Regions from separate parts of the Nocardia sp. NPDC003345 genome, predicted to be linked through region 1. Evidence: predicted binding sites of a transcription regulator. Region 1 holds the regulator's gene; the other holds the start of a gene.
The links. Region 1 encodes HspR, which represses chaperone genes until heat shock. Its sites were predicted from a motif close to ANNTGAGTNNNNNNNACTCANNT; they were not measured.
Positions count from the first base shown of each region.

Region 2: lon (endopeptidase La) is a predicted target of HspR. The motif match lies at 2,613-2,635, and genes of this name have one in related genera.

Region 1 covers NZ_JBSFRU010000295.1:762-8,236, forward strand. The annotation lists gene clpB (ATP-dependent chaperone ClpB) at 1-1,957, opposite strand, end outside; gene ACWDU1_RS25415 (globin domain-containing protein) at 2,292-3,449, shown strand; gene ACWDU1_RS25420 (FAD-binding oxidoreductase) at 3,499-4,278, shown strand; gene ACWDU1_RS25425 (heat shock protein transcriptional repressor HspR) at 4,517-4,930, opposite strand; gene dnaJ (molecular chaperone DnaJ) at 4,930-6,108, opposite strand; gene grpE (nucleotide exchange factor GrpE) at 6,136-6,858, opposite strand; partial or broken gene ACWDU1_RS25440 (Hsp70 family protein) at 6,855-7,475, opposite strand, start outside.
Region 2 covers NZ_JBSFRU010000030.1:7,293-18,154, forward strand. The annotation lists gene ACWDU1_RS06155 (fasciclin domain-containing protein) at 1-18, opposite strand, end outside; gene lon (endopeptidase La) at 200-2,536, opposite strand; gene ACWDU1_RS06165 (cytochrome P450) at 2,651-3,025, shown strand; gene ACWDU1_RS06170 (thiamine pyrophosphate-binding protein) at 3,103-4,812, opposite strand; gene ACWDU1_RS06175 (cyclase family protein) at 4,809-5,606, opposite strand; gene ACWDU1_RS06180 (hypothetical protein) at 5,727-7,082, shown strand; gene ACWDU1_RS06185 (TIGR03084 family metal-binding protein) at 7,208-8,011, shown strand; gene ACWDU1_RS06190 (SRPBCC family protein) at 8,403-8,873, shown strand; gene ACWDU1_RS06195 (ribonuclease H family protein) at 8,883-9,455, shown strand; gene ACWDU1_RS06200 (hypothetical protein) at 9,672-9,920, opposite strand; gene ACWDU1_RS06205 (helix-turn-helix domain-containing protein) at 10,165-10,862, shown strand, end outside.

The DNA of each region.
Region 1 (7,475 bases):
CGCCGACCAGCCGCGCGACCGCGTGCTTCTCGCTGTACTCGCTCATATCGATGCGGACCATCGCCCGTTCGTCGTCGAACAGGAAATCCGCGAGCGCCTTGGCCAGCTCCGTCTTGCCCACGCCGGTGGGGCCGACGAACAGGAACGAGCCGGTGGGACGGTTCGGATCCGCGACTCCGGCGCGGGCGCGCCGTACGGCGTCGGATACCGCCTGCACCGCGGCGTTCTGCCCGACCACCCGGCGGCCCAGCTCGTCCTCCATCCGCAGCAGTTTCTCGGTCTCGCCCTCGAGCAGGCGGCCCACCGGGATATGGGTCCAGGCCGAGATCACCTCCGCGATATCGTCCGGGCCGACCTCCTCCTTGAGCATCACCTCGCCGTCGGCCGCCGCGCCGGAGGCGCGTTCGGCCTCGGCGAGCTCCTTCTCCAGCGCCGGGATGCGGCCGTACCGCAGTTCGGCGGCTTTACCCAGGTCGCCGTCGCGTTCGGCGCGTTCGGACTCCCCGCGCAGGCCCTCGAGCTGCTCTTTGAGGATCCGGACCTGGTCGATGGCGGTTTTCTCGTTCTGCCAGCGGGTGGTGAGCTGATTGAGCTTCTCGCGGTCGTCGGCGAGTTCGGCCCGCAGTTTCTCGAGTCGCTGTTTGGAGGCCTCGTCGGTCTCCTTGGCGAGCGCCACCTCCTCGATCTCGAGGCGGCGTACCGCCCGTTCCACCTCGTCGATCTCCACCGGCCGCGAATCGATCTCCATCCGCAGCCGCGACGCCGATTCGTCCACCAGGTCGATGGCCTTGTCGGGCAGGAAACGGGAGGTGATGTAGCGGTCGGAGAGGGTGGCCGCGGCGACCAGCGCGGAGTCGGTGATCCGTACCCCGTGGTGCACCTCGTAGCGCTCCTTGATACCGCGCAGGATCCCGACCGTGTCCTCCACCGTGGGTTCGCCGACCAGCACCTGCTGGAAGCGGCGTTCCAGGGCCGCGTCCTTCTCGATGTGCTGGCGGTACTCCTCCAGCGTGGTCGCGCCGACGAGCCGCAACTCGCCCCGGGCCAGCATCGGCTTGATCATATTGCCGGCGTCCATCGCCGATTCGCCGGTCGCGCCCGCGCCGACGATGGTGTGCAGTTCGTCGATGAAGGTGATGATCTGCCCGGCGCTGGACTTGATCTCCTCGAGTACGGCCTTGAGCCGCTCCTCGAACTCACCGCGGTATTTCGCGCCCGCCACCATCGCACCCAGATCGAGCGAAACGACGGATTTACCGCGCAGTGATTCCGGCACATCGCCCGCGACGATGCGCTGGGCCAGGCCCTCGACGATCGCGGTCTTGCCGACGCCGGGCTCGCCGATGAGCACCGGGTTGTTCTTGGTCCGCCGGGAGAGCACCTGGACGACCCGGCGGATCTCGGTATCCCGCCCGATCACCGGGTCGAGTTTGCCGGCGCGCGCGGCATCGGTGAGATCGGTGGAGTACTTCTCGAGTGCCTGGTAACTACCCTCCGGATCAGGACTGCTGACCCGGGCGTTGCCGCGGACCGCGGTGAACGCCTCACGTAGCGCGGCGGCACTCGCCCCGTATTTCTGCAGCAGCATCGTGATGTCGGTGTCGCCGTCGGCGAGGCCGACCATCACATGCTCGGTGGACACGTATTCGTCGCCGAGTTCGGTGGCCAGATGCTGGGCGGCGGTGATCGCGGCCAGCGCTTCCCGGCCGAGCTGGGGTGTGGTGGTGGCACCGGACGCGCGCGGCAGCCGGTCGACGATGTCCTGGGCCTCGCGCCGTATGGTCGCGGGATCGGTGCCCACCGCCTTCAGCAGCGGGCCGGCGATACCGTCGGTCTGGTCCAGCAGCGCCACCAGCAGGTGGGCCGGCCGGATCTCGGGGTTCCCGGCGGCCGACGCGGCCTGCAGCGCGGCGGTGAGCGCGGCCTGGGTCTTGGTGGTGGGGTTGAACGAGTCCACGAAGCACCTTCCTGCTAGTCGATATCTCCTCCGGCAACCGCACCCGCTGGCGGGGACTCGTGCCGTTCTGACCGTTCCAACGTTCGAAAGGTTGAGTCTGTTCCGCTCAAGTTTGATATTTTTCCGTCCATGGACCCAGACACCGGTTGCCGAAAAAAAGCCGGATCACGGCGCGCGGCCCAGGCGCGATACCCGCGAACAAGATCACTCAAACCCGGTACTGGTATTTCACATCCACCATCATCACAATTTTCGGGGATACTGGTCGAGTGAAGGACGGCCGGTAACGGCTACGTCACTTCGGGCAGATTTCAGGGAAAGGAAGCTCCACGCCGTGGATGCGCGTTCGGCAGCGCTGGTCCGCGCCAATTTCCAGTCGGTACTAGACACCCCGGCTGGACCCGAGCGGTTGGTCAGCGCGTTTTACAGTCACCTGTTCGCGGAGAACCCGCGGCTGCGAGAACTCTTCCCTCCGGCCATGGAGATGCAGGCGAAGAGACTGGTCACCGCGATCCAGTACATGCTCGACCATCTGGAGGACTGGGACCGTGCGCAGAAGTTCCTCGAACAACTCGCCCGCGACCACCGCAAGTACGGCGTCGAAGCCGCGCACTACGACCTGGCCGGGCCCGCGCTCTACGCCGCCTTCCAGAACTACAACGGCCACTACTGGACCAGAGAACTCGCCGAGGGCTGGCGAGATGTCTGTCTGCTGATCTCGGCCGCCATGGCGATCGGCGCCAACTCCGACGACGCCCCGCCCTACTGGGAGGCCACCGTCGTCGGCCACCGGCACGTCCTCGACGATCTGGCCATCGTCCGGCTGCAGTCCGACGATCCGATCCCCTACCTGGCCGGGCAGTACGTCCCGGTCTCGGTACCGCAGCGCCCGCGCATGTGGCGTTACCTCTCCCCCGCCATCCCGTCGAACCCCTACGGGGAGATCGAATTCCACGTCCGCAAGGTCCGTGGCGGCTGGGTGAGCCCCTCCATCGTCGGCGAGACCAAGGTCGGCGACCGCTGGCTCATCGGCGGCCCGCTCGGCGGATTGCAGGTGGACCAGGACCGCGGCAGCGATGTGCTGATGATCGGCTCGGGCACCGGGGTCGCCCCGCTGCGCGCGCAGCTGATCGAGATGGGGCGGCGCGGTATCAACCCGCGGGTGCATTTCTTCATCGGCGGGGTGTACCCGTGCGACCTGTACGACGTGGAGAACATGTGGCAGCTCTCGCAGAGCAACCCGTGGCTCACCGTGGTCCCGGTCTGCGAGCACAAAACCAACCCCTGGTGGTACCCGCATCCCACCGAGGACGCGCCCTACGGAATGCACCGGCGGCTCGTCGGCAACCTCGGCGCGGTGGTGGCCAGTTTCGGCGCATGGGAGGATCGGCAGATCCAGATCGCCGGCTCGGCGACGATGATCGCCGACACCCGGCGCGCGCTGCTCGCGGTGGGCACGCCGGAAGAGATCATCAGCACCGACCCGGTCTGATCCGGTGCCCGCACCGAACACCAGGCCCCGAAAGGGTTGAGGCCCGCGTATGACCAACGACCCCCGCCTGTCCCACGACCGGAACCGGCAGGCCTACTGGATGGCCGATGTCGTCGAACACCATCGGCTACGCCACGATATGGCGGTGATCCGGCTGGTCGGCGAATACGTGCCGTTCACCGCGGGGCAGTCCGTCGAGGTCGAAGTGCCGCAGTTCCCCGGGATGCGGCGCCGGTTCTCTCCCGCCCTGCCGCCCTCTTTGGACGGCAAGATGGAGTTCCACGTCCGCACGGTCGCGGGGGGCTGGTGCAGCGGCGGAATCGTCGCCGACACCACCGTCGGCGACCGGTGGAAACTCTCCGCGCCCCAGGGCATGTTCACCGTCGACCCCGACGGCGACGAGCTGGTGATGATCGCGGGCGGTACCGGCCTGGCCCCCCTGCGCTCCCAGATCCTGGAGCTGGCACGGCATCCCGAGCCTCCCACCACCTACCTCTTCTTCGGCGGCTTCTCCCCCCGCGATCTCTACGCCGCCGATATGCTCGTCATCCTCGCCCACAGCCTGCCCTGGCTCACCGTCGTCCCGGTCGTGGAACGGCTCGAGGACCCGTCCTGGCCGGACCAATGGCACCAAAGCCACCGGGTGGATATCGGATTCGACGAGGACGACCTCATCCAGGGCACCCTCGCCGACGTCGTCGGCTCATACGGCTCCTTCGACCACCACCAGGTCCTGGTCTGCGGCTCCCCCGCCATGACCCGCTCCACGGTCGAACGTCTCCTCGACACCGGCACCCCACCCGAACGCATCCAATTCGAAGGCGCCTGAGCTGTACGGACCCGCCGGCGCGGGCCGATCAGCAGTATTCCCGGAACCGGGAAGAGCAGTGGTTCTTCGTGGTACCGCGCCCAGTTGACCTACAATCCGTGGCGCCGACGTCATCGGCGCCGGTCGAGTGTTTGTCGAATCAGTTTGCCGGGTGCCCTTCGCGAGGACTCGTCTGACGAATGAAACCCCGCGGATGACTTTCCACGGGGTTTCATCGAGGCGACCGGAGACGGCCCGGCTACCGCCGCCGGTTGCGGGGCTGCCAGACCACCAAGGCGGTATTGCGCTGGGGCGGAATCAGTTCCGGGCGGTAGTCCGGACGGCTGCGTTCCCGCTCCAGCGCGGCGGAGAGTTCCACCACCTGCTGCTGGAGTTCGGATACCTGGTTGGTGAGTTCGATGATCCGTTTGATCCCGGCCAGGTTGACGCCTTCGTCCTGGGACAACCGCTGCACTTCGCGCAGCAGTTCCACATCCCGTTCCGAATAGCGCCGACCGCCACCCGAAGTGCGTTGCGGGGTGACCAGGCCCAGCCGGTCGTAGGTACGCAACGTCTGGGCGTGCATACCGGCCAGCTGGGCGGCCACCGAGATGACGAAGTATTCGGCACGCGCCGAACTGCCCTCGGGTGTCCGTTTCGGATCAGTGGACATCACGCACCTGCCCATCCAGCTCTCGGATCGAAGCCGCTGGCCTTCTCCGCCTCCTGTAGCGCGCGCAACGCGGCCACGGCATCGTCGTCCAGCTTCGGCGGCACGGCGACCTTCACGGTGACCAGCAGATCACCGGCTCCGCCACCACGTTTGGGAACCCCGCGGCCACGCACCCGCAGGATGCGGCCGTCCGCGGTGCCCGGTGGCACCTTCACGCCGACCCGGCCCTCCAGAGTGGGCACCGATACGGTCGTGCCGAGCACCAATTCACTGTAACTGACCGGTAGCGCCAGCGTGAGGTCATCGCCGGCCCGGCCGAAGACCTTGTCCTGGCCGACCCGCACCGTCACGAACAGGTCGCCCGAGGGCGCGCCCCGCAGCCCGGCCTCGCCCTGGCCGGCCAGCCGGATGCGCTGGCCGTCGGAGATACCGGGCGGGATCCGGACATTGATGGTGCGGGTGCGGTTCTGGATACCGCTGCCCTGGCAGTCCACGCACGGGTCATCGATGATCGATCCGGTGCCGCGGCAGTCGTCGCAGGGTTCGCTGAACCCGAACGCGCCCTGGTTGCGGCTGACCACACCGCTGCCGTTGCAGATGGGGCACACCCGCGGGCTGGTGCCCGGTTTGGCTCCGCTGCCGTGGCAGGTGGTGCACGGGGACGGGCTGGTCAGGTGCAACGGCACGGTGACACCCGTGGCCGCCTCACGGAAACCGAGAGTCGTCTCGGCCTCCACATCGGCACCGCGGCGCGGCCGCTGACCGGTCCGCGTACCGCCGCCGCCCCGGTTGAACAGACCGCCCAAGATATCGCCGAGACCGCCGTCGGCACCGGCACCGGCACCGGCCTGCCCGAACAGATCACCCAGGTCGAAGCTCTGGGAGAACCCGCCGCCACCGCCACCGGGCGCGAAACCGCCGCCCCGGCCGTACCCGCCGCCCGCGAACAGGCGGCGGGTCTCGTCGTATTCGGCGCGTTTGGCCGGATCCGACAGCACGGTATGAGCCTCGCTGACGGCTTTGAACCGTTCCTCGGCCTGGGCATCACCCGGGTTTGCGTCCGGATGCAGATCACGGGCGAGCTTGCGGTACGCCTTCTTGATCTCGTCGGTGGAGGCGTTGGAGGAGACGCCCAGCTCCTTGTAGAAGTCCTTTTCGATCCACTCCCGCTGGCTCACCGAGCGTCTCCTCCTCTCGCACTATCGTCAATTACCGGAGCCGGCATCAGCATCCGATGCCTCCGGCCCGGCGGTGGCCGCCGCGGTGCCGGGATCCGGCACGGTATCGCCCACACCGTCGGTGACCCCGACCAGCGCGTGCCGCAGCACCCGCTCGCCGAAGCGGTAACCCTTGCGCATCACCACACCGATCACCGGATCGTGCCCGGCGCCTTCGTGCTGAACGGCCTCGTGCAGATTCGGATCGAAGGGCTCACCCTCGGATCCGAACTCCTCGAGGCCCTGTTTACGCAACGCCTCGGCGAGCTTGTCGGCCACCGACCGCAGCGGTCCGGTCTCCAGATCACCGTGCGCGCGGGCACGATCCAGATCGTCGAGCACACCGAGCAGTTCGTTGACCACTCCCGCTTTGGCGTTGTCGATCGCGGTCTTGCGATCGCGCTCGACCCGGCGCCGGTAGTTGGTGTACTCCGCCGTCAGGCGCTGCAGATCGGCGGTCCGCTCGGCGAGTTCGTCCGCAGGGGACGCGACCGGCGCGTCGGCCGTCGCCGCCTCGGCGGCATCCTCGTCCACTCCGGCCTGCGGCGCCTGCGGTGAGACACCTTCCTCGCCCCCGGCCGGGGCGGCACCGTTGGCCGCCCCGGCGGGCTCGCGGACCTCACCGGTCTCCGGATCGATCTTGCGCTTGTCGACGAAGCTCACCGGCTCCGAGGGCTCTTCCGGCTTGTCGTTGTTTCCCGTATTCGTCACTTCTTCTCCGTGTCGACCGGATCGTCCACGACCTCGGCGTCGACCACCTGGTCGTCGCCGGAGTCGGCGGCGGCACCGTTACCGGAACCTGCCGCGCCCTCCTGCTGCGCCTGGGCTTCGTAGATCGCCTGCCCCAGGGCCTGCGATTCGGTGGCCAGCTTCTCCACCGCGGCCTTCACCGCTGCGGTATCGGTGCCCTTGAGCGCCTCGTTGGCCTCCGCGATCGCGGCCTCGACCTTGGTCTTCACATCCGCCGGGACCTTGTCCTCGTTATCGGCGATGAACTTCTCGGTCTGGTGCACCAGCGATTCGGCCTGGTTACGGGTCTCGGCCTCCTCACGGCGGGCCTTGTCCTCGGCAGCGTGCGCCTCGGCGTCCTTGACCATCCGGTCGATCTCCTCCTTGGACAGACCGGAGCCGTCCTGGATCTTGATCGTGTTCTCTTTGCCGGTGCCCTTGTCCTTGGCGGTCACGTGCACGATGCCGTTGGCATCGATATCGAAGGTGACCTCGATCTGCGGCACACCGCGCGGCGCCGGCGGGATACCGGTCAGCTCGAAGGAGCCGAGCAGTTTGTTGTGCGCGGCGATCTCGCGCTCACCCTGGAACACCTGGAT
Region 2 (10,862 bases), on a different contig from region 1:
ACGCTGTATGCGCTTCATGGAATTCCATCACTTTCCGGCCAGGACGACCCGAACGGCCGCGCTGCGAACATTGCTGGACGGAATTCGGCCGGCCTGCCGGTACGGATGGGTGCGCGACGGTAACGACCGGGAACACGGACGCGAAAGCGGGCCGCGGCAACCGTTTCCGGTTCGGCCGCGGCCCGCTGTTTTCGGCGGATCAGGCGCTGACCGCCAGGGGCCGCCCGTCCAGATCCGCTTCCCGGACCGGTTCGATGGCGTACGCCAGGATCTCGGCGACATCGCCCACCGGCCGGACGTCGAGATCGGCCAGCACGTCGGCGGGGACGTCGTCCAGATCCGGTTCGTTGCGCGCCGGGATGAACACCGTCTTCAGTCCGGCCCGCTGGGCCGCCAGCAGTTTCTGCTTCACCCCGCCGATCGGCAGGACCCGGCCGTTCAGCGTGACCTCACCGGTCATCCCGACATCCGAGCGCACCGGGCGCCCCAGCGCCAGCGACACCAGCGCGGTGACCATGGTGACACCGGCCGAGGGCCCGTCCTTGGGCACCGCGCCCGCCGGGACGTGGACGTGCAGATTGCGGTCCAGCACAGCGGATTCGATACCGATCTCGCCCAGATGCGACCGCACATAGGTGAGCGCGATCCGCGCGGATTCCTTCATGACGTCACCCAGCTGACCGGTGAGGGTCAGGGCGCGTTCGCCTTCGGCGGTGTTGGCCTCGATATAGAGCACGTCACCACCGAGGCCCGTCACCGCGAGTCCGGTCGCGACCCCGGGAACCGCGGTGCGTTCGGCCGAATCCGGGGTGAAGCGCGGCCGTCCGAGGTAATCCTTCAGGTCCGCGATATCGATGACCAGGGCCGTCCCGGCGCCCGTACCGGCCTCGACAGCGGCGTCCGCGTCACCACCCGGTTCCTCCGTGCCGGCCTCGGACAGCCGGGTCGCGGCCTTGCGCAGCGCCTTCGCGATCAAGCGTTCCATCTGCCGCACCCCCGCTTCGCGGGTGTAGTCGGCCGCGATCTCGCGCAGCGCCGCATCGGTGACCCGCACCTCGTCGGCGGTGAGCGCGTTACGTTCCAGCTGCCGCGGCAGCAGGAATTCGCGGGCGATGGCGACCTTGTCGTCCTCGGTGTAGCCGTCCACCGTGATCACTTCCATCCGGTCCAGCAGCGGGCCGGGGATGGTGTCCATGACATTGGCCGTCGCCAGGAACAGCACGTCGGACAGGTCGAGGTCCATATCCAGGTAGTGGTCGCGGAAGGTGTGGTTCTGGGCGGGGTCGAGCACCTCGAGCAGTGCCGACGCGGGGTCGCCGCGGAAATCGGCGCCCAGTTTGTCGACCTCGTCGAGCAGGACCACCGGGTTCATCGAACCGGCCTCCTTGACGGCCCGCACGATCCGGCCGGGCATGGCGCCCACATAGGTGCGGCGGTGTCCGCGGATCTCCGCCTCGTCGCGCACGCCGCCCAGGGCGACCCGCACGAACTCACGGCCCAGCGCCCGCGCCACGGATTCCCCGAGCGAGGTCTTGCCGACCCCGGGCGGTCCGGCCAGCACCAGCACGGCACCGGACCCGCGCCCGCCCACGACATCCAGTCCGCGCTGCGCGCGCCGGGCCCGGACCGCCAGGTATTCGACGATGCGGTCCTTCACCTCGTCCAGCCCGTGGTGGTCGGCGTCGAGCACGGCCCGCGCCGCCGCCACATCGGTGGAGTCGGTGGTCTTGACCTGCCACGGCAGTTCGAGCACGGTATCGAGCCAGGTCCGGATCCAGCCCGTTTCCGGGCTCTGATCACTGGACCGCTCCAACCGGCCCACTTCGCGCAGCGCCGCCTCCCGTACGGCATCGGGCAGGTCGGCCTGTTCGACCCGGGTGCGGTAGTCGTCGGCGCCGTCGGGTTCGTCCTCGCCGAGCTCCTTGCGGATGGCGTTGAGCTGCTGACGCAGCAGGAATTCGCGCTGGCTCTTCTCCATATTCTCGCGGACCTCGTCACCGATCTTCTCGGTGACCTCGGCCTCGGCGATATGCGCGGTGGTCCATTCGATCAGCCGGTTCAGCCGGGCGGTCACATCCGGGGTCTCCAGCAGTTCACGCTTCTGTTCCGTGGAGAGGTAGGCGGCGTAGCCGGCCGTATCGGCGATGGCCGAGGGGTCGGTGAGCTGGTTGAACGCGTCGACCATCTGCCACGCCTCGCGACGCTGCAGCACCGAGACGACCAGCTTCTTGTACTCCGCCGCGAGTTCGCGGGTGCGACCGTCGGCGGCGGGAGTGTCGACCGGTTCGGCCTCCACCCACAGCGCGGCGCCGGGGCCGGTCACACCGTGCCCGATCTTCGCGCGCCGTTCCGCCTTCAGCACCGCGGCCGGAGTGCCGCCGCGCATCCGGCCGATCTGTTCGATGGTGGCGATCACGCCGTAGGAGGCGTAACCCTCGGTGAGGCGGGGGGCGAGCAGGACGGCTTCGGTCTTCCCGGCCTGTGCGGCGTCGATCGCCGCCTGTGCGGATTCGTCCAGTTCGATCGGCACGACCATGCCGGGCAGCACGATGGGATCGGTCAGGAACAGCACCGGAAGATTCTGGGGTGTACTCACGAACGCAACCTCCAATACTTGAGCTACTCGCACTCAACTTCGAGAGGTTTGCCTTTGTTCCGCGCCGGGCGACGTGTTCGCCGAAGGCGAATTTCCGGCGGTTCACGGCTTGTACGCGAATTTCTCCCGGCGTACGTATTACCGCTGGTCGGCTCGGCCAATCGCGACCCGCGGCAGTTCCCCGACCCGGACGATTTCCGGCTCGACCGCCCGAATACACAGGACCGGCCGGCCTTCGGGGCCGGTGTCCATTACTGCATCGGCAGCACTCTGGCCCGGATGGAGGCCACCGTCGCCATAGAAGAGCTCATGCGCCGCGTTCCCGATATCGCCGCCGCCGGTGCTCCCCGGCGCGTCGCGAGCCCGGTCCTGCGCGGACTGCGCAGCCAGCCGGTCGCCCTCGGAACCCCCGCGGCATCGATCCACTGATCCCGGGCCGATCCCGGGGTTCGAGTTCCGGTGAACCGCAACGGGTTCCGGCGACGACGACCGGTCCCGGGCACCGGTCAGTGCCCGGCGAATGCCTCCGCCAGCCACCACGCGCCGCCGTCGGTGCTGATCTTCGCGTCGATCACCAGCGGCCGCCCTCGTCCCGTCGCGCAATAGTCCGCGAGCCAGTCGCGGACACCGGCGAGATCGTCGACCGTGCGCACCGTGATCCCGGTGGCGCCGAATCCCGCCGCGATCGCGGCGATATCGGTTTCCGGGAAGGTCACCGTGGTGTAGTCGGCGTCGTCGAAATGGTGGACCTCGGCGCCGTAGGCGGAGTCGTTGTACACGATCACCACCAGCGGCAACTCGGCCCGTACCGCGGTGTCCAGTTCGGCCACCGACATCAGGAAACCACCGTCGCCGGCACCCAGCACCGGTAGCCGGCCGGGTTGGGCGAAGGCCGCGCCGATGGCGGTGTGCAGGCCCAGCCCGATGGACTGGAAGGCCTGGGTGAAACAGAAACCGAATTCGTCCGGCACTTCCAGATGGGTCGCCGGGTAGCCCATGAAGTTCCCGGAGTCGATCGCCACTACGCGCTCGGCCGGCAGCAGTCCGTCGAGCGCGATCGAGAGCACCCTCGGATCGATCCGCTCGCCGGTGGAGGTGTCCTCGACCGGCACGTCGCGCCAGCGGCCGGCCTCGGTGAGCAGCGCGGCGACCTCCGGGGTGCGATAGCCGGTCACCGGCCCGGACCCGCGGACCCGCGCCAGTAGGTCCTCGGCCGTCAGGCCGCAGTCGCCGATCACCCCGAAGCCGACCGGGCGGTGCGCGCCGACCGCGTCGATATCGTCGTCGACCTGCACGACCGTGGTCTCGGGACCTATCAGCCGGCCGTGCCGCATGGTCCACATGTTCAGCGCGCATCCCCAGCCCACGATGAGATCGGCGGCCGCGATGAGCTCGGCCACGACGGGGGTGGAGAACCCGCCGGAGATGCCCAGACCGAACTCGTCCCCGGCGAAGAGGCCGTTGGCCACGGCGGAGGTGGCCACCAGCGCGCCGCATTCTCGCGCGAGTTCGGCGAGCACCGGGCCGGCGCCGCGGGCGCCGCGGCCGGCCACGAATACCGGACGCTGGGCCGTCCGCAGGGCTTCGGCGAGGCGGGTCACGGATCCGGAATCCGGCCGCACCCGCGCCGGAGCCACCGTCGCGGCTATCGGCCCGGTGACGGTCGCGGGGGCCGCGGCGACGTCGATGGCGATATTCAGCACCACCGTGCGCCGCAGGGTGACGGCGGTGCGATAGGCCCGCGTCACATCGGCGACCACCGTCTGCCCCGAGTACACCCGGTCGGGAATCGCTCCCACACTGCGGACCAGCGCGTCCTGGTCCACCCGGAAGTTGGACCGCAGCGCGGCGGCGGGACTGTCGGCGGCGAGCACGATCATCGGCGTCCGGCTCTTGGCGGCCTCACCGATCCCGGTGACGGCGTTGGTGAGCCCGCAACCCTGATGCACCGAGACCACGCCGACCCGACCCGACATCCGCGAGTACGCGTCGGCCATGGTGGCGGCGCCGCCCTCGTGCCGGGTCGCGGTGAACGGCACCCCGCCCACGCGCAGTGCGTTGGTCATCACGAAGTTGCCGCTGCCCACGACCCCGAAACAGTGCCCCGCACCGAGGTCGGCCAGCGCGCGGCCCACCACATCGGCGACCGTGGGACCGTAGACGGCCGCGCCCTCGCCGGCCGCCGGCGAGCTGTCGGTCTCCCGGCCGGCCGTCACAGGTCCGCGCCGGTGACGGCCAGTACGCGCGACGGGCTGCCGGTGCCGCCCACGATCGGCAGCGGACTCACCACCAGCATCGCCCCCGTCGCGGGCAGGCGGCCGAGATTACGCAGCGAGGTGAGGCCGTACTTGTCGTTACCGAGGAAGAAGTGGTGCACGGGGAAGGCGGGATCGAATCCCCCGGCCAGTCCGGCGTCCACTCCCACCGTTTCCACGCCCAGGCCGGTGATATCGCGTTCGGTGGCCAGCCAGCGGGCGCATTCGACGGCCACGCCCGGGGTATGCGAGCCGGTGTCGTCGGTGTTGAGGAACTCGGACTCGGAGCCACCGCGCGCCTCCCAGCCGGTGCGCAGCAGCAGCCAGGTCCCGGCGGTGAGGCGGCCGTGGCGACCCTCCCACTCTTCGACATCGGCGACGGTGAGCAGATAGTCGGGGTCGGCCGCGACCCGTGCGGTGAGGTCGAGCACCGCCGCCTGCCCGATGAGCCGCCGCACCGGGATCTGCGAGACGTCGTCGCCGTCGCGGCCGGTGATCCAGTGCACCGGGGCGTCGAGATGGGTGCCGATATGTTCGCCGGTGTGGATGTTGTTGTGCCGCCAGAAGGGCCCGGGCTCGTTATAGGCGCTGACCTCCTCGAGCCCGAAGTCGATCAGATTGGCGAACGGGGCGGGCAGGCGCAGCGCGGGGGTGGCGCTGCTCAGCGGAGTCGTGAGATCGATGACTTCGAGCCGTCCGGCCTGAAGGGCGTCGAGGAATTCGGTGAGCACCGGGGCGGGCGGCGGGTTGGTCATATCGGCACCCTATTCCTGTGCGGCGTCCACGGCGGCGGGTGGCGCTGATTGACACCCGGGACGGGCCGGTGACAATGTGATGATCTCCGATTCACAATCCGGCCCGAGGGGGAGCGCGCGATGATCACACTCTCGTCCGGAGTGTTGATCAACTGGGAGGAATTCACCGGTCAGACCAAATTCGTGGTGGATCTGGTCAGCTTCCCCATTTTCAGCGCCGCGGCCGGCTGGCTCACCAACTGGACCGGCGTGCTGATGCTTTTCTGGCCGCTGCTGTTCCGCGGCGTCCGGATTCCCGGCCTCGATGTGCTCTACCCGTATCTGCCCCGCCGGGTGCAGGTACTGCCGACCTTTTCCGAGGACGGTTCCCGGCTCGGCTTCCAGGGTTTCATCCCGGCGCGTGCCGAGAAAATGGCCAGTATCTGTGTCGACAAGGCGTTGATGCGGATCGGCAGTCCGCGGGATTTCATTCACGAACTGGATCTCGAGGGAATAGCCGATTACGTCGCCGCTCTCGCCCGCAAACAGGTGAAGACGATTGTCGACGAGGTGATGAACCGGGAGAACCCGGATTTGTGGCAGAGCCTGCCGCGGGCCATGCGCCAGCTCATCTATCAGCGCGTCGAGCGCGAGATGCCGGAACTGGCGCGCCGGGCGTTCGCCTCACTCGGCGACAATGTCGATCAGCTCATCGACGTCAAAGGGTTCGTGATCCGGTATCTGCAGGACAATCCGCAGATCCTGAAGGACCTCACCACCACCATCGCGGCCCCGGAATTGAAGTTCATGGTCCGGGTCGGCCTGCTGGGTGCGCCGTTCGGCCTGCTGCTGGCGCTCTATCTGCATATCCACCACGACATCCCGGTATGGGGATGGGTCCCGGCCTGGGTGATCGTGCTGCTGGTCTCGGCGGCGATCGGCGTGATCGTGAACATCATCGCCATCCGGGTGGTGTTCACCCCCGGTGACCCCCAGCCCCGCTACAAGTACCTGTGGAAACAGGCGCTGCTGGCCAAACGCCAGCCGCAGGCGGCGACGGATCTGGCGCATATCCTCGCCTACCAGGTGCTGACCCTGCCGAACCTGTCCGACGAGTTGCTCAACGGCCCGAACGGCGACAAGACCCGGATCCTGCTCGAACAGCTCATCTCCGATGAGATCCACCGTCAGCTCGGCCGGACCACCTCGGTGGTGCGGGCGGCCTTCGGCCGGCGGCAGTTCGACAATTTGAAGGTGGGCGCGGCCGGCGCCGCGGTGGGTCTGGCGCCCTCACTCGTGGAGGACGCCGAGTTCATCCAGGAGCAGGCGGAGAAGATCGACGAGTTCGCCGCCCGCAAACTCCAGCAGCTGACCCCCGGCGAGTTCATGGAGATGTTCTACGCCTCGGTGGAACAGGACGCCTGGCTGCTCTATCTGCACGGCGCGGCCCTCGGGCTGCTGGTCGGCGCCACCCATCTGCTGCTCTTCGGCTGGTAGTCCTCTCCGGTCGCGCATGGTGTCCAGTCGGCCGCGCGAAATACAAGCATGCGTGCTTGTATTTTTCCGGGTGCGCTGCGATGCTGGCAGGGCACCGGCCGCGGTGCGTGACAGAGGAGAAGACGATGGCCGACCTGGACGCGCTCCTGCGCGATCTCGACGCGGAAGGCGCCGAACTGGAAGGTCTCGTGGCCGGCCTGCCGCCGGACGACTGGGCCCGGCAGACCCCGGCCGAAGGCTGGACCATCACGCACCAGATCGGCCACCTCGCCTGGACCGACGAGGTGGCGACGCTGGCCGCCACCGACGCCCGCACCGGAGATACCGCCTTCACCGAACTGCTGACCGCGGCTGCGGCACGAGTGGACACCTTCGTCGACGAGGCCGCCGCGATCGCCGCCGCGTCTCCGGCCCCCGAACTACTGGACCGCTGGCGCCGCGGCCGGGCCGCCCTGGTCGAGGCGTTGCGGGCCGTTCCCGGCGCCGCGTCGGTCCCCTGGTTCGGGCCACCGATGCGGCCGGGATCCATGGCCACCGCACGGTTGATGGAGACCTGGGCGCACGGTCAGGATGTCGCCGATACGCTCGGCGTCCGCCGCGAACCCTCGGACCGGTTGCGGGCCGTGGCCCATATCGGCGTGCGGACCCGGGATTTCGCCTATTCCGTGCGCGGCCTGCCGGCACCCGCCGAGGAATTCCGGGTCGAGCTGACGGGGCCGTCGGCGGCGGTGTGGACATGGGGCCCGGAGGACGCGGCGCAGCGGGTCACCGGACCGGCCCTCGACTTCTGCCTGCTCGTCACCCAGCGACGCCATCCCGGCGATCTGGCGCTGCGCACCACCGGAGCCGACGCGGCCGAATGGCTCACTCTCGCGCAGGCGTTCGCCGGACCACCGGGAAAGGGCCGCGAACCGGGATCCTTCGCCTGACGGAGCCGATGCCGGCGGAGTGCGGAGCCGGCCTTTCGGCAAGGCCGGCGAGCGTCACACCGGGTCCGCGACAGCCGGACGTCGTTGGCCGGGGTGCCTGCGCACGGCAGTCGAGTACGGCGCCCGCCGGCGGGTGAAAAGTACCCCCGCCCCGATCCCCGAAACCTCTGGTGGAAGCTGTCCACCCGGGCAGATGGCGGCAGATTGTGACGCTTATCTCCGTACAGATCGGGTAATCATTGGCGGTCGGCCTGTCACCTGGCCTGATACCGTCACCGGGCCGATCGGCAATACATCACAACCGGTGTCCATCGGCTATCGAATCTCCCAGTGTCCGAAATAAAACGGAAAGTTATAGTACTTTTATCGGGCAGCCGTGGAGGGAGGGCCCGTGGGCTTCATCAAATACGCAAGCGATGTGACGGCGCCGATCACCGTTGCCTTCGCCTATGCGGACAATCCGCTGTCCGTCCCGGACTGGCTGGCGGGCGCCAGGGATATCACCCCCCGCGGCGACAACGACCACGGTCTGGGCGCACGCTACGACATCGCCTACCGGTTCGGCCCGTGGCGGCCGACCCTTGCCTGGGAGGTCACCGAACACCGCCAGGACGCCGTACTCGGCTACACCTTGAGCGGCCCGGTCTCGGCCCGGCTCACCCTGCGTTTCGACCCGCTCGGCCGCGGCAGATCCGTACTCAGCTGCGAACTCGACTACGCCGACCGCAGCGGGCTCTCCGCCCTGCTGGTCGGCCGGCCGCGCGCGGCGCTGCTACGGGCCGCCCTGCGCCGCACCGAAGCGCGACTGCGCGCCGCGATCGAAGAGTTCCACGGTACGGACCTTGTCGGCCGCCATGCGTAGGGTACTGCCATGATCATCGTGAGTACCGACGGATCGTGCCTGCGAAACCCCGGCGGGGCGATCGGCTGGGCGTGGGTCGACCACGCCGGCGGCGCCGAGAGCGGCGGCGCGGCAACAGGTACCAACCAGATCGCCGAACTACGCGCGGTCCTGGAGGCCATTCGCGCCCACCCCGGCCCCGACCCGCTCCTGATCGAGAGCGATTCGCTGTACGCCATCAAATGCGCCTCGGAATGGCTGCCGAACTGGCGCAACAACGGCTGGCGCACCGCCAGTGGTGGCGCGGTGAAGAACCTGGAACTGATCCGGGATATCGATCACGCCATCTCCTCGCGCCCCGGCCCGGTGCGTTTCCGCTGGGTACGCGGCCACGTCGGCAACTACTTCAACGAACAGGCCGACGCCCTGGCCGGTTCCGCCGCCCGCAAGGCCGCGGCCACCGCCGGGAACCGTTCCGGCGCAGGCTCCCCCGCAGCCCGCCCGATACCCCCACAGACCTCCGCGGCAGCAGGGAAGGCTGCGGAACCGACGGTCGTCCCGGCCGTCGACTACGCGACAACAGCGCCGCTGCACCTGTTCTGATCGGCTTCGGCCGGCGTGCGCGCGCTGTTGTCGCGTCAGTAGTTGTTACGAAGACCGCCTGAATAGCCTCCGGCGGTGGTGGCTCGACCCACCGCCGGAGGCGCCCAGGAATCCCGCACCGGGCAACCTCGGAGACGTCGTATCACTCCTGGAACAGGATCACGGTGAGCCAGGTCAGCCCAATGACCAGCGCGACAAGGGCAAGGTCGGCACCGCTCACAGTTCGACGATCGGCCATCGATACCCGCGCGGGTAGACCTGTATGGGCGTAACGAGTTCGGCGAGATCGGTGATCGCATGCCGCACCGATTCGGCATGCTCGAACGAGGGGACCACAACCGCGTTCGCGTTGTGCTCCATGACGACACCGGTCACGATCAGTGCGGACACCAAGGGACCGGTGTCGAGATATACCGTCCATACCAGCTGGTATCCGTGACGCCGGGCCACCCTGTGAAGATCCATCCCTGGCCCCTGGATGTCTCGGCGTATCAACGCGACAGCCCTGGGCTCGTCCACGGTCACTGCTCACCCCTTGCACCCGGCTCCCGAAGAGTGGATTGCACCCGCTGCCGGGGAAGCCGGGTCGACCCGGCAGCGGGGCCGGATCCAGATTGCTGCTCGACCACGGACCATCCGACGACTCCCGAGGCGTCGATCTGTACCTATTCGGGGCGACATTTAGGCGTCCAACAGCTACCGTCGTGACATGGGAACCACGCCGAACACCGCGCTCCGCGCAGCTCGGAACGCCCGCCTGATGAGTCAGGACGACCTTGCACGTGCCTTGCGGGAAGCCGGTTGCGTCAGTGCGACCAAACGACTCGTGCAGCGCTGGGAGGCCGGCCGCACCCTGAATCCACGTCCGTCGCACGCGCGGGCATTGGAGAAGGTCATAGGACTACCCATCGAGACACTCGGATTCGGATCGGTAATGGCAGGCCGTAGCCTGTCCGGTCCCGACGGTAGCCAGAACGTCGAATCGGCCATCGGTGATATCGACCCCCGCCAGCGGACCGCAGCACCGAGCAGCGGGCGCGCCCGCCTACCCGGCTCGTATGCCGGTGTGTGGTTGTCGCGGTACGAGTACTATTCGAGCGGTCGCGATGCGACATTCACCGCAGCTCACTACGTAGTGGTGCTACAGCACGATGATCGCCTGACGGTGCGTAGTTTGCCGGGCTCGTCTTCGTCATTGCTCGAGATGGACCTGAGCGCGGGGGGAAACGTGTGCACCGGAACCTGGAGTGAGAACACCGCGCCGGGGGGGTACTACCGAGGCGCTCGGTACCACGGCTCGATCCAGCTGCTCATCGAGTTGACCGGCACCCGGATGGCCGGAAAGTGGGTCGGATTCGGCAAGGACTTCGAGGTGAACACCGGGCCTTGGGAGCTGGTGTTACAAGA